DNA from 2 places in the Mesobacillus boroniphilus genome. Region 2 is predicted to be linked to the other one. Evidence: riboswitches for the same ligand, from Rfam matches in the RefSeq annotation. Region 2 holds a riboswitch; the other holds the start of a gene.
What was found. Region 2 has a riboswitch for cobalamin ahead of DYI25_RS05400 (ABC transporter substrate-binding protein). Riboswitches for the same ligand answer to the same signal wherever they lie in the genome.
Positions count from the first base shown of each region.

Region 1: it holds a riboswitch for cobalamin, as region 2 does, so the genes downstream of both, DYI25_RS17845 (acyl-CoA thioesterase) here and DYI25_RS05400 (ABC transporter substrate-binding protein) in region 2, are expected to answer to the same signal.

Region 1 is NZ_QTKX01000003.1:99,883-105,287, reverse strand. Features, by position in the region: gene DYI25_RS17850 (ribonucleoside-diphosphate reductase subunit alpha) at 1-1,642, opposite strand, end outside; gene DYI25_RS17845 (acyl-CoA thioesterase) at 1,620-2,129, opposite strand; cobalamin riboswitch at 2,291-2,475, opposite strand; gene DYI25_RS17840 (hypothetical protein) at 2,558-2,725, opposite strand; gene arcC (carbamate kinase) at 2,840-3,802, opposite strand; gene DYI25_RS17830 (YfcC family protein) at 3,855-5,345, opposite strand; gene DYI25_RS17825 (M20 family metallopeptidase) at 5,376-5,405, opposite strand, start outside.
Region 2 is NZ_QTKX01000001.1:1,067,949-1,073,353, forward strand. Features, by position in the region: gene mdcD (biotin-independent malonate decarboxylase subunit beta) at 1-1,528, shown strand, start outside; gene DYI25_RS05390 (malonate decarboxylase holo-ACP synthase) at 1,519-2,142, shown strand; gene DYI25_RS05395 (FMN-binding negative transcriptional regulator) at 2,414-3,019, shown strand; cobalamin riboswitch at 3,205-3,401, shown strand; gene DYI25_RS05400 (ABC transporter substrate-binding protein) at 3,573-4,544, shown strand; gene DYI25_RS05405 (adenosylcobinamide amidohydrolase) at 4,531-5,331, shown strand; gene cbiB (adenosylcobinamide-phosphate synthase CbiB) at 5,328-5,405, shown strand, end outside.

The sequences.
Region 1 (5,405 bases), on a different contig from region 2:
CAGCTTCTTCGCTTTCCCATTTGATTCCTTTAAGAGCCAGCAGATGATGCCAGCCGAATGTTCCCAGTCCGATTCCCCTGTAGTTTTTGTTGGTTATTTGCGCCTGCAGGACCGGGATTTCATTGATATCTATGACATTATCCAGTAATCTAACCTGGATATTAATGACTCTCTCCAATACATCATCCATCACACTTTTCGCTAAAGAAATCGAGGATAAATTACAGACGACAAAGTCACCCGGCTTTTTATAGATTAAAATCTTTCCGTCCTTCACTGTTTCCTCTTCAAGGAGGGTAGGGCTCATATTCTGTGTGATTTCCGTGCAGAGATTACTGCAGTAAATCATCCCTTTGTGGTGATTGGCATTAAGTCTGTTAACCTGATCCCTGTAAAACATGTAAGGTGTGCCGGTTTCAAGCTGAGAGACCATGATCGATTTAAAGATTTCAATGGCAGGTACCACTTCATGTGACAAACTAGGATGGTAGACGCAGGCCCAATATTTGTCACGGAAGGAGCCTGCCCCCTTCTCCTCATCGAAATAATCTTCAAGGGAAAATCCCATGACCTTCCTTACTTCATGAGGATCGAACAGATACCAGTCCCCTCGCTTTTCTACTTGTTCCATAAATAAATCGGGGATGCAAATACCCGAAAACAAATCATGCGTCCTCTGGCGCTCGTCTCCATTGTTCAGTTTTGCATCCAGAAACGGGAAGATATCTTTATGCCAGACATCGAGATACACAGCAATTGCACCCTGACGCTGGCCTAATTGATCAACTGAAACCGCGGTGTTATTCAGCTGTTTCATCCACGGGATGACTCCGGAACTGACCCCTTTAAAGCCCTTGATATCACTGCCGCGGCTTCTGATTTTACCAAGATAAACACCAATGCCGCCGCCATTTTTACTCAAGGTCGATATATCTGTATTCGAGTCGTAAATACTCCTTAAATCGTCCGCAACTGTATCGATAAAGCAGCTCGATAATTGGCCATAGCTTTTGCCGGCATTCGAGAGTGTCGGAGTGGCCACTGTCATATAAAGATTTGAAATTGCCCAGTATGCCTCCTTAACTAGTTCAAGCCGTTTTTCTTTCGGTTCTTTAGCCAGCAGTGTCATGGCGATCAGCATGAACCGTTCTTGTGGCAGTTCGGCAAAATCACCATTTTGTGTTCGCGCCAGATACCTTTCCGCCATGGTTAAAAGACCGATATATGTAAACAGCTTGTCTCTCTCGGGATCAATGACTTTTTCCAGGTAATCTATTTCTTCACGGGAGTAGGATGTTAAGACTTTACTGTCATAAATCCCAATACCAATTAATCTATTGATAAGTTCATAGAACGATCCGTAACCAGACTCTAATCTTGTATTTCTATAGTTTGCGCTAAGCTTGTATAATTTCTTTAGATAAAACCTCGCAGCCACATATGTCCATTCAGGCTCATTCCGGCTGATTCGTTCAACGGCGGATAAAATCAGCATGTTTTCGATCTGGCTGTCTGTCATTTTCTTCACTTCAAGGGCATGATCCACCTTTTCTTTGAACCGTTGAAAGTCTAGTTTAGGGAACGACCGCTCTATTTCTGCGACAAGTTTGGCTACATTTTCATCCTTTACTTGGATACTCATTGAACATTCCTCCATCTTGGTTACTTTTTCTCATTTCCAGCCTCCTCTGCCTTCTCATATCGGCAGTGTTGAACATCTCCTGTTCTTCATCATTCTCTGGAATCACCCTTGCGACGGGTACCGGTTTACCATTGTCATCCTTTGCAACCATGGTAAGAATCGAGGTGGTAGTCAACGTTTTCCTGCTAGTTTTCAAGTTTTCACTTTCCACTTTCACGAACACTTCCATTGACGTTCTGCCTGTTGAAATGACCACCGCTTCGAGTGTTAAAATATCGCCTACTATTGCGGAAGACAAAAAATTCACCGAGTCAATCGAGGCGGTGACGACAGCCTTTCTGCTATGTTTCATTGCCGCTATAGCGGCAATTTCATCAATATACGAAAGTACCGTTCCGCCAAAAATGGTTCCAAGATGGTTTGTATCCGGAGGCAAAACCAGCCGGTTCTGAAATGTCCTCGATACATTTGATGATAATCTTTCCATTGTTAACCCCCTAAGTGCAAAATGCTCCCTGAAAAATGAGAAAAACCCATCTCGAAAGATGGGTTTAAGTAACGTTGATCGATTAACAGCTCATATAAAGCAGCAAAAAAGCATGAGTCTATCAATTTATCCACGTAATACCTTCCCAATTCCCGAAGAAGATAACACGAATAAATATGGCAGGTCTCCTGACTTGTGCTTCACCCTAATTTAAGGCCTTCCCATCTATTTTTTAGACAGTGGTTCTTCCTTATTTCGTCAGCACTTACAGTTGCGGGAACAGTTCTGGATTCTCACCAGATTCCCTATTAAGTCTTGTTCAGACACCATACTTATCGGTAATTTCAATATTTAGTTATAAAACTACTTATCCAACACAATATATCGTGTTATGAATTGATAGTAAATCATCTTCCTGGCTTTTTCAACTATTTTTCATCCATGGGTGCATGGGGACATACGCCATATCCCACTTCTCCTTTCCGTTGCTTAATTTTATGATTCTTAGCCAGTTCATCAAGAAACTTGGAAGAGAAGATACGACCTAGTTCATCAGACAACAGCTTGAATTCGTCTTCAAATGTTAGTTCGACCATACAAAAAAGCCCACCTTTCTTTGGATTTAAAGAAAGGAAAGGCTATTTTCCAATAAAGTGATATTTATTTGCTTAACTTGATGGATATGGGATACGTCCCTATGCATCCACCTGCTAGGAAAGAATTTTTTCCCCTTGCATCGAAATGACGGTTCCAGCTTTTCCTTCCATTGCCTCAAAAGCAAAGTCAAGTGAAGTGATGATTGTTTTCCTCTCTGGATTTGATTGTGCGAATTGTATCGCTGCTTGAACTTTTGGAAGCATGCTTCCTGCTGCGAAGTGGCCTGATTGACTATAGGATGATAGTTCTCCGATGCTGATTTCTCCTAGCTTGCGTTGGGTTGGCTTATTGAAGTCGACATATACATGATCAACAGCTGTTAGAATGATCAGGGCATCCGCATTTACTAGTTCTGCCAGCTTTTGCGAAGCAAAATCTTTATCAATGACCGCTTCAATCCCTTTCACACCATTCTCTGTCTCTATGACCGGAATTCCGCCTCCCCCTACAGATATCACAATATTTCCTTCATCGACAAGAGATTGTATAACAGAATGCTCCTTGATGCTAACAGGAAGTGGTGAAGGTACTACTCTTCTCCATCCTCTTCCTGCATCCTCCTTAAATTTTGCTCCCGTTTCTTCCATCAATCTCTTCGCTTCTTCCTCACTATAAAAAGGGCCGATTGGCTTTGTTGGATTTTTAAATGCTGGATCCTTCTGATCAACGACGACACGAGTGACAATTGTAGCGATATTCTTTTCAATCCCTCGTTCCTTCAGTACTTTATCCATCGCATTTTGCATCCAATAACCAATCATTCCCTGGCTCATTGCACCGCAAGTATCAAGGGGCATTTGAGGATTCTTATCTGAATGTGCTGCTTTTTGCTGAAGCAGTATATTTCCCACTTGAGGACCATTGCCATGAGAAATAATGATGTCAATCCCTTTTTCAATAAAACCGACCAGCTGTCTTGCGGTATTTTCAAGCGCTAGCTGCTGAGCCTCAGCCGATGCATCTCCTGACTGGATCGCATTTCCTCCTAGCGCGATCACAACCTTTTGTTTTTTCATACTAATCGCCTCTTTATCTGTGTTTGTAGGATTTCATAAAAAGCCAATACGATTAATTCAGCATTGTCGCAATGCTTAAGATGATCATGACAATTACTGAAAGAACAACGACTAATTTCCAGACATGTTTTAAATAGGTTGTATAAGGTATTCTCGCAATCGCCAGGGCACCCATGATAACCGCACTGGTAGGAGTAAGCAGGTTCACTACCCCTGAGGCACTCTGGTAAGCGGTAATGACTAAATGCCTGCTCACTCCCGCAAAATCAGCGAGTGGAGCCATAATCGGCATTGACAATGTTGCTAAACCAGATGTTGAAGGTACCAGGAAAGAAAGCGGAAGATAGAATAAGAAAGCAAGGTTTGTAAATACAACCGATCCCATATCGCTTAGGAATCCTTCTCCCCAATGGAGGACGGTAGCTGTCATTCCGCCAGCATCCATTACAACGGTAATCCCTCTGGAAATAGCGATGATCAAAGCAACACCCAGGAGATCTCTTGCTCCATTGACAAAAGTACTTGTGAATTCCTCTTCCTCCATCCTGTAAATGAATGCAATGATGATGGACGAAGTCAAGAACAGCATGGTCAGCTCGCCAAACCACCAATCACCCAGTGGCATCATACCACCAAGGAACTTACCGATGACCGGAATACTTGCTAAAGCGTTTGTCATATCTTCAAAGATTGAAATATTGAATTTATAAGCCCAGGGAATGACACCAAGGATCATCACAACAAAGGTCAAGGCGAAAACGGATAATACCGCTTTATGGCGTCCAGTGAATTCTAATTCTCCTGTTTTTTGGGATAGAAAATGCTTCTCATTTTCTTCTTTGAATTCGGCAATCAAGGATTTGGATGGGTCATCCTTCACTTTCTTTGCATAACGCATGACGAAAAGAATGCCCACGATTAAAGTGACTGCAAGGATAATCAGTCGGAGAACAATGCCGTCACCTATCGAAATACCCGCAAATCCTGAAGCAATACCGGTCGCAAATGGATTGACAGTTGAGCCAAGACAGCCGATACCGGCTCCAATCGCAATAATCGATACCGCTGTCAATGAATCATAACCAGCTGCAATCAGGACTGGAATGAGGATCGGATAGAAGGCGATTGTTTCCTCAGCCATTCCATAAGTCGATCCGCCAATTGCGAACAATATCATTAGAATTGGAATTAGCCATTGCTCCCTGCCCTTCAGTTTCCGGATGACTCTCGCAATCCCGGCATCTATAGCCCCTGTCTTCATGACAACGCCAAGGAACCCACCGATAACTAGTACAAAAAGGGCAATATCCTTTGCATCAAAGAAACCGTTGATTGGAGCATTCAATACCTCCCAAAGGCCTTGAGGGGTTTGTTCATCTTCAGCAAGCTTCTGATACGTGCCTGCTATCGGCAGCTCCCTTCCAGTATCTTCATCTACCTTTGTATCGTAATGCCCGCCTGGAATGACCCAGGTTAAAGCGGCTATGACGACGATAATCAAAAATAATAATGTATACGCTGTAGGCATTTTGAACTTTTTCATACCAATACCTCCAATGATTGAAATACATATCTAGCGAGTTAACCTGTAAATCGCTTTTGC
Region 2 (5,405 bases):
CATTGCCCGTGGAGAATTGAACAATCATTCTTTGCTTGTAATTTCAATAGAAGGGAAATTTCAGGGCGGTGGAATTGGTGAAGTCTCAGGGGCTAAGATTGCAGGAGCACTTGAGCTTGCATTGGAGGAAAATAAATCGGGGAATAGCTTATATCCAGTATTAATATTTGACACTGGCGGAGTCAGGCTTCAGGAAGCAAACTATGGATTACTGTCTATAGCTGAAATTGGTGCGGCTATTGTTGCACTAAGGGAATATGTTCCTGTGATTGGAATCATTCCCGGAAAAATCGGAGCCTTTGGCGGCATGTCAATAACAGCTGGATTGTGCAGCAAGATCATCATGACCCGTGAAGCTCGATTAGGATTAAATGGGCCGGAAGTAATCGAGCAGGAAGCAGGAATAGAGGAATTTGACTCGATGGACCGCCAGCTGATCTGGAATACTATAGGCGGCAAGCAGAGGGAAGCAGCCGGTTTTGCTGATTACCTTGTTGAGGATGATATCAAGAGCATCCAGCAATCTATCATCCAAGCTATCTCACTGGGCAAGGATGATACACCAAAAAGTGCACAGGTTGATCGATATCTCTCCTTCTTAGAAGCTGTTAATACCACTGAAACTTTAACACCTGAAAATGCACGACAGCTTTGGAATCAGTCAGAAGGGGCGATTCAGAAGTTAAAGGTTCCTTGCTATGATGAAAGTCCAGTCCATGGACAATTATCAAGAGGACATAAATGGTTTAAGCAGTTAACTGCAGGTGCTGAGAACATCGGGGAAATACCATCAGTGCTTTGTGCTGATTCGGTTATCGGAAATCGGGCTGCGCGCTTCCTGGCAATAGTACCCGATGAAACGAGCCGCTTTCCAAGAGCAAGGTCTGGTGAATTTGGTATTGAACAAGGATGGATGCTTGCAAAGCATATACGTGAAGTGATCGAAGAAGATCGGTTTAAAGAGAAGAGGGCAATAATCGCTGTTGTCGATGTGCCAAGCCAGGCATATGGATACAGAGAAGAACTGTTAGGAATCCACCAGGCATGTGCAGCAGCCGTCGATGCTTATGCAACAGCAAGATTAGCAGGGCATCCCGTCATTGCATTCATTCCTGGAAAGGCAATATCAGGCGCTTTTCTATCACATGGATTGCAGGCAAACAGGCTGATTGCTCTAGATGACGAGGGTGTCAATGTTCATGTGATGTCAAAGCAATCAGCAGCCCGGATCACGATGCGAACGATTGAGGAGCTTGAAGAAGCAACAAAAAAGGTACCTGCGATGGCTTATGACATACGTTCCTTTGAAAAACTCGGTGCTCTTCATAGTCTGCTGGATGGAGTAAATGCCGATGAACCAGCAGAAGAAGACATTTTAAGGGTTTTCAGTAAGTTAACAGAAGCTATTGAGGACATAGAAAACAAACAGAGAGATTTAAGCAGCAGACTTACTTCTGCTTTTGCCAGACAAGGCGGAAGGGAAGCCTCCATATTGGTGAGAGAGAAGCTGGCTGAGCAATGGAACTAGAAACACATGACTTGCTGGAGATCGATAAAAAGGATTTAATAAGCCATACAGAGATTCCGGAATGGGCGGTCCATTCACTTGAAAATACTCCATTTGTCGTGGTTCGCCGTGTCCATGCACCAGAGGGACAGGTAGCCGTTGGGATAAGAGGGAGAAATAGAAATCAAAGATTTGGCGCATTCCTTGAAGAAAGAAAAGTGATTCGGCAAATTAAACCAGAACAACTCACATCAAAGAAAATGTGGGAGGATAAGCAGGCTGATGTTTTCTCAGCTCTAGACATGGCAGCATCTATTTTTCGAAATTACGAGATCTCCTGGGGACCGGGGGGCAGCGTTGGATTCGAGCTTGCCAGCGGTGTGGTAACAGTCACATCCGAAAGTGACTTAGACCTTATAATCCGGGCACACCAACCACTTCCAATAGCAGATGCTGTCGCTATGGTTGAAAGGCTGGAAAGAAGTAATGTAAGAATCGATGTCCAAGTTGAAACACCAGCTGGCGGTTTTTCTTTAAAGGAGTATACTAGGGATTCAGGTTCCTTCCTTTTAAAAACAAAAATTGGACCGAAATTAACCAGAAATCCTTGGAATGAGGAAGTTAAAAAATTTTAATTTTATAGAAAAATTTACTTTAGAAGCGCAGGGGGAGTATATAACGTACCTTGCGCTTTTTTCTTTTCTAATAAAGAATGGAGAAATAATTTGCTGTAATAATGAAAGGTAAGCGATGTTCATGTCGAATTTTTACTAACGGTGAATGATTTAGTGCTTTCTTTTTTAATGATGAGTTTGGGAGAGTATAGGGGATACCTCCTGGTTTTTCTGCATATATATGTGTGATAAAAATATATGGTCATCTAATCCTTTGAAGGTGAGAAGATTTATGTATATACCCAAACATTTTAAAATCGATGATATGGAACAGATATATGAGTTTATTGAAAAGTATAGTTTTGTAACTCTATACTCGACACATATGGGAGAACCTTATGCAACTCATTTGCCGCTGATTCTAAAGAAAGATGAAAATGCTTTATATGGCCATTTTGCCAGGGCTAATGGGCAGTGGAAGGATATTGGGAATCAATTGGCTCTTGTGGTTTTCCAGGGTCCTCACTGTTATATTTCACCTTCTTGGTATGAAACAACTAATGCGGTGCCTACGTGGAATTATGTGTCCGTCCATGTATACGGGAAAGTGGACATAATTGAAGATGAAAAGGTACTATTTGATTCCTTGGATGAGATGGTCACTAAATATGAAAAGCCAGATAGTCCTTACAATTTGAAAAAGGTAGACACCGACTATATTGAAGGATTGAGTAAGGGCATTGTTGCGTTTAAAATAGCCATTACTAAAATTGAGGCAAAGGCTAAACTAAGTCAAAATCATTCACTGGAAAGGCAAGAGATAATTATTCAAAATCTAGAAAAAATTGCAGGTCAAGATCATTTAGAAGTAGCGACCCTAATGAAGAAAAATCGCTAAAAATCTGCTGAGTGGAAAATTAAAACAGACAGTAGCTATAAACTGTACCCTGTCTGTTTTTTTCAAAGCTTTCTAGAAAATGAAAAAATCACAAAATTGTACTTAAGGAATTAAATTTTAGCTAATTTATACAAATTATTACTTCTATCGACAGTAATTGTGTATAATTGGATTCAGCGGAAAATTTAATACATAAAGAATTTGGTGTCTTCTAAACGAGTTAGTAGTTTAGAGACTTAATAGGGAAGTTGGTGAAATTCCAACGCGGTCCCGCCACTGTAACTGGGAGCTTCAAGCTTGATGCCACTGTACTTTTTGTATGGGAAGGCGCTTGATAGCAATGACCAGAAGCCAGGAGACCTGCCTGATTCTTCGCGCCACAACCTACGAGGATAGGAGGTGTTTGGGAACGATTCTGGCTTTTTATAGGAAGAACCGGCACAAACATCTCCATGGGTAAAATGGAGGTGTTTTTTTAGTTTCATAGACATGTTTTTTGTTGTGCAAAGAATTTGAGTACAAACCTTAAAAAGATAATTCGGAGGAATGACAAATGAAGAAGTTGAATGCATTTTTATTTGCTTTATTGTTAACGATTGGTGCTTTGGCTGGTTGCGGCAGCAATGCTGACCAGTCAAACGCGGAGGAGACAAAGAAAACTGAGACGGCCCAGCAGGCAGAAGCGAAATTCCCTGTCACCATTAAGGATGGAACAGGGCAGGAAGTGACCATTGAATCGAAACCAGAAAAAATCGTTTCCCTGATTCCAAGCAATACGGAAATTGCCTACGGATTGGGTCTGGATGAACAGATTGTCGGAGTTTCTGAATTTGATAATTTCCCTGAAGAAGTGGCCGAGAAAGAGAAGATTGGCGGCATGGAGTTCAATCTCGAGAAAATCATTTCTTTAAAGCCTGATTTGGTTCTTGCCCATGCTTCTAGTGCGCATTCGTCTGAAGCTGGACTTCAGCAGCTTAAAGATACAGGAATTACTGTGCTTGTCGTTAATGACGCGACAACTTTCGATGAAGTATATGAATCAATCAGCATGATTGGTACAGCGTCAGGTCAAAAGGAAAAAGCCGATGTTATGATAGCGGACATGAAGAAAAAAATTGAAGAGATCAAAACAAAAGCACAGGAAATAAAAGAGGAAGACAGAAAATCAGTATTTGTTGAAGTATCGCCTGCGCCTGAAGTTTATGCAGCTGGCAAGAATACCTTCATTGACGAAATGCTGCAGATCATTAATGCGGAAAACACTGTTACAGAAGAGGGATGGCCTAAGCTGGATTCAGAGGCCATTATTAAAAGAAATCCTGAGGTAATTATCACGACGCACGGTTATTATACACCTGAGCCGGTGAAAAATGTAACAAGCCGTGAAGGCTGGGACAAGATTACGGCGGTCAAGGAAAACCGCGTAGTCGATGTTCATTCAGACAAGGTGACGCGAACTGGCCCGAGGCTGACAGAAGGAGTAGAAGAGCTTGCAAAAGCGGTTTACCCGGATGTTTTTAAATAATAAGGTGAACTCTCATAACTTGCAGACAAGCATTCAAAAACAGATTCATTCCAAGGTAGCCGCACAGGAAATGAGAAGAGTTCCTGCAGCTTGCTCAGACGATGCAGAACAAGTGGAAATAGGAGAAAGCCATCTCAAAATGACGGGAGATTTCGTTGTCCTGAATTCTCCTATTCCATTAAAAACGATGTCTTCGGGAGTTGTCGGAGCGGGAACCGGCTGGTACAGGACCTTCGTGAACCGGCATGTGGACAAGGGTTATGATTGCAGTGACCACCGGAAAGAAATGATCCATTATCTGAAGGGACAGGGATTCGAGCCTGGTGAAACGGTTGGGATGATGACTGCCGTGATGCTGGAGGATGTATGTTATAAGCAATATCAGGAAGAAGGGTTCTCAGTCTTTATTGTTGTTACGGCAGGTACCGGAAATGCGGTGGACGCCTCAAAAAGCAGCGAGTATTATTCAGATGACATGTCACCAGGAACCATTAATATATGGATTTTCATCAGCGGGGAACTGACCGAGGAAGCTTTCATCCAGAGTATTATGACGGCTACTGAAGCGAAGACAAAGACCCTGCATGATTTGGAAATCAGGGACCGCTTGTCAGGAACGGTGGCCACAGGTACTTCCACGGACAGCATTCTGATTGCATCCACCCACTGCGGGCAAAAGCTGGATTACGCCGGCACGATTACTCCTCTGGGGAGGATCATAGGCAAGGGAGTGCATGAATGTACAGCAGAAGCAATCAGGAACAGCAAGAAAAGGGTGAAGATATGATTCTGAACCATCTTATCGCCGTGACACTTGCTGTCATCCTTGATTGGTTTGTTGGTGATCCGCCAGACTGGCCG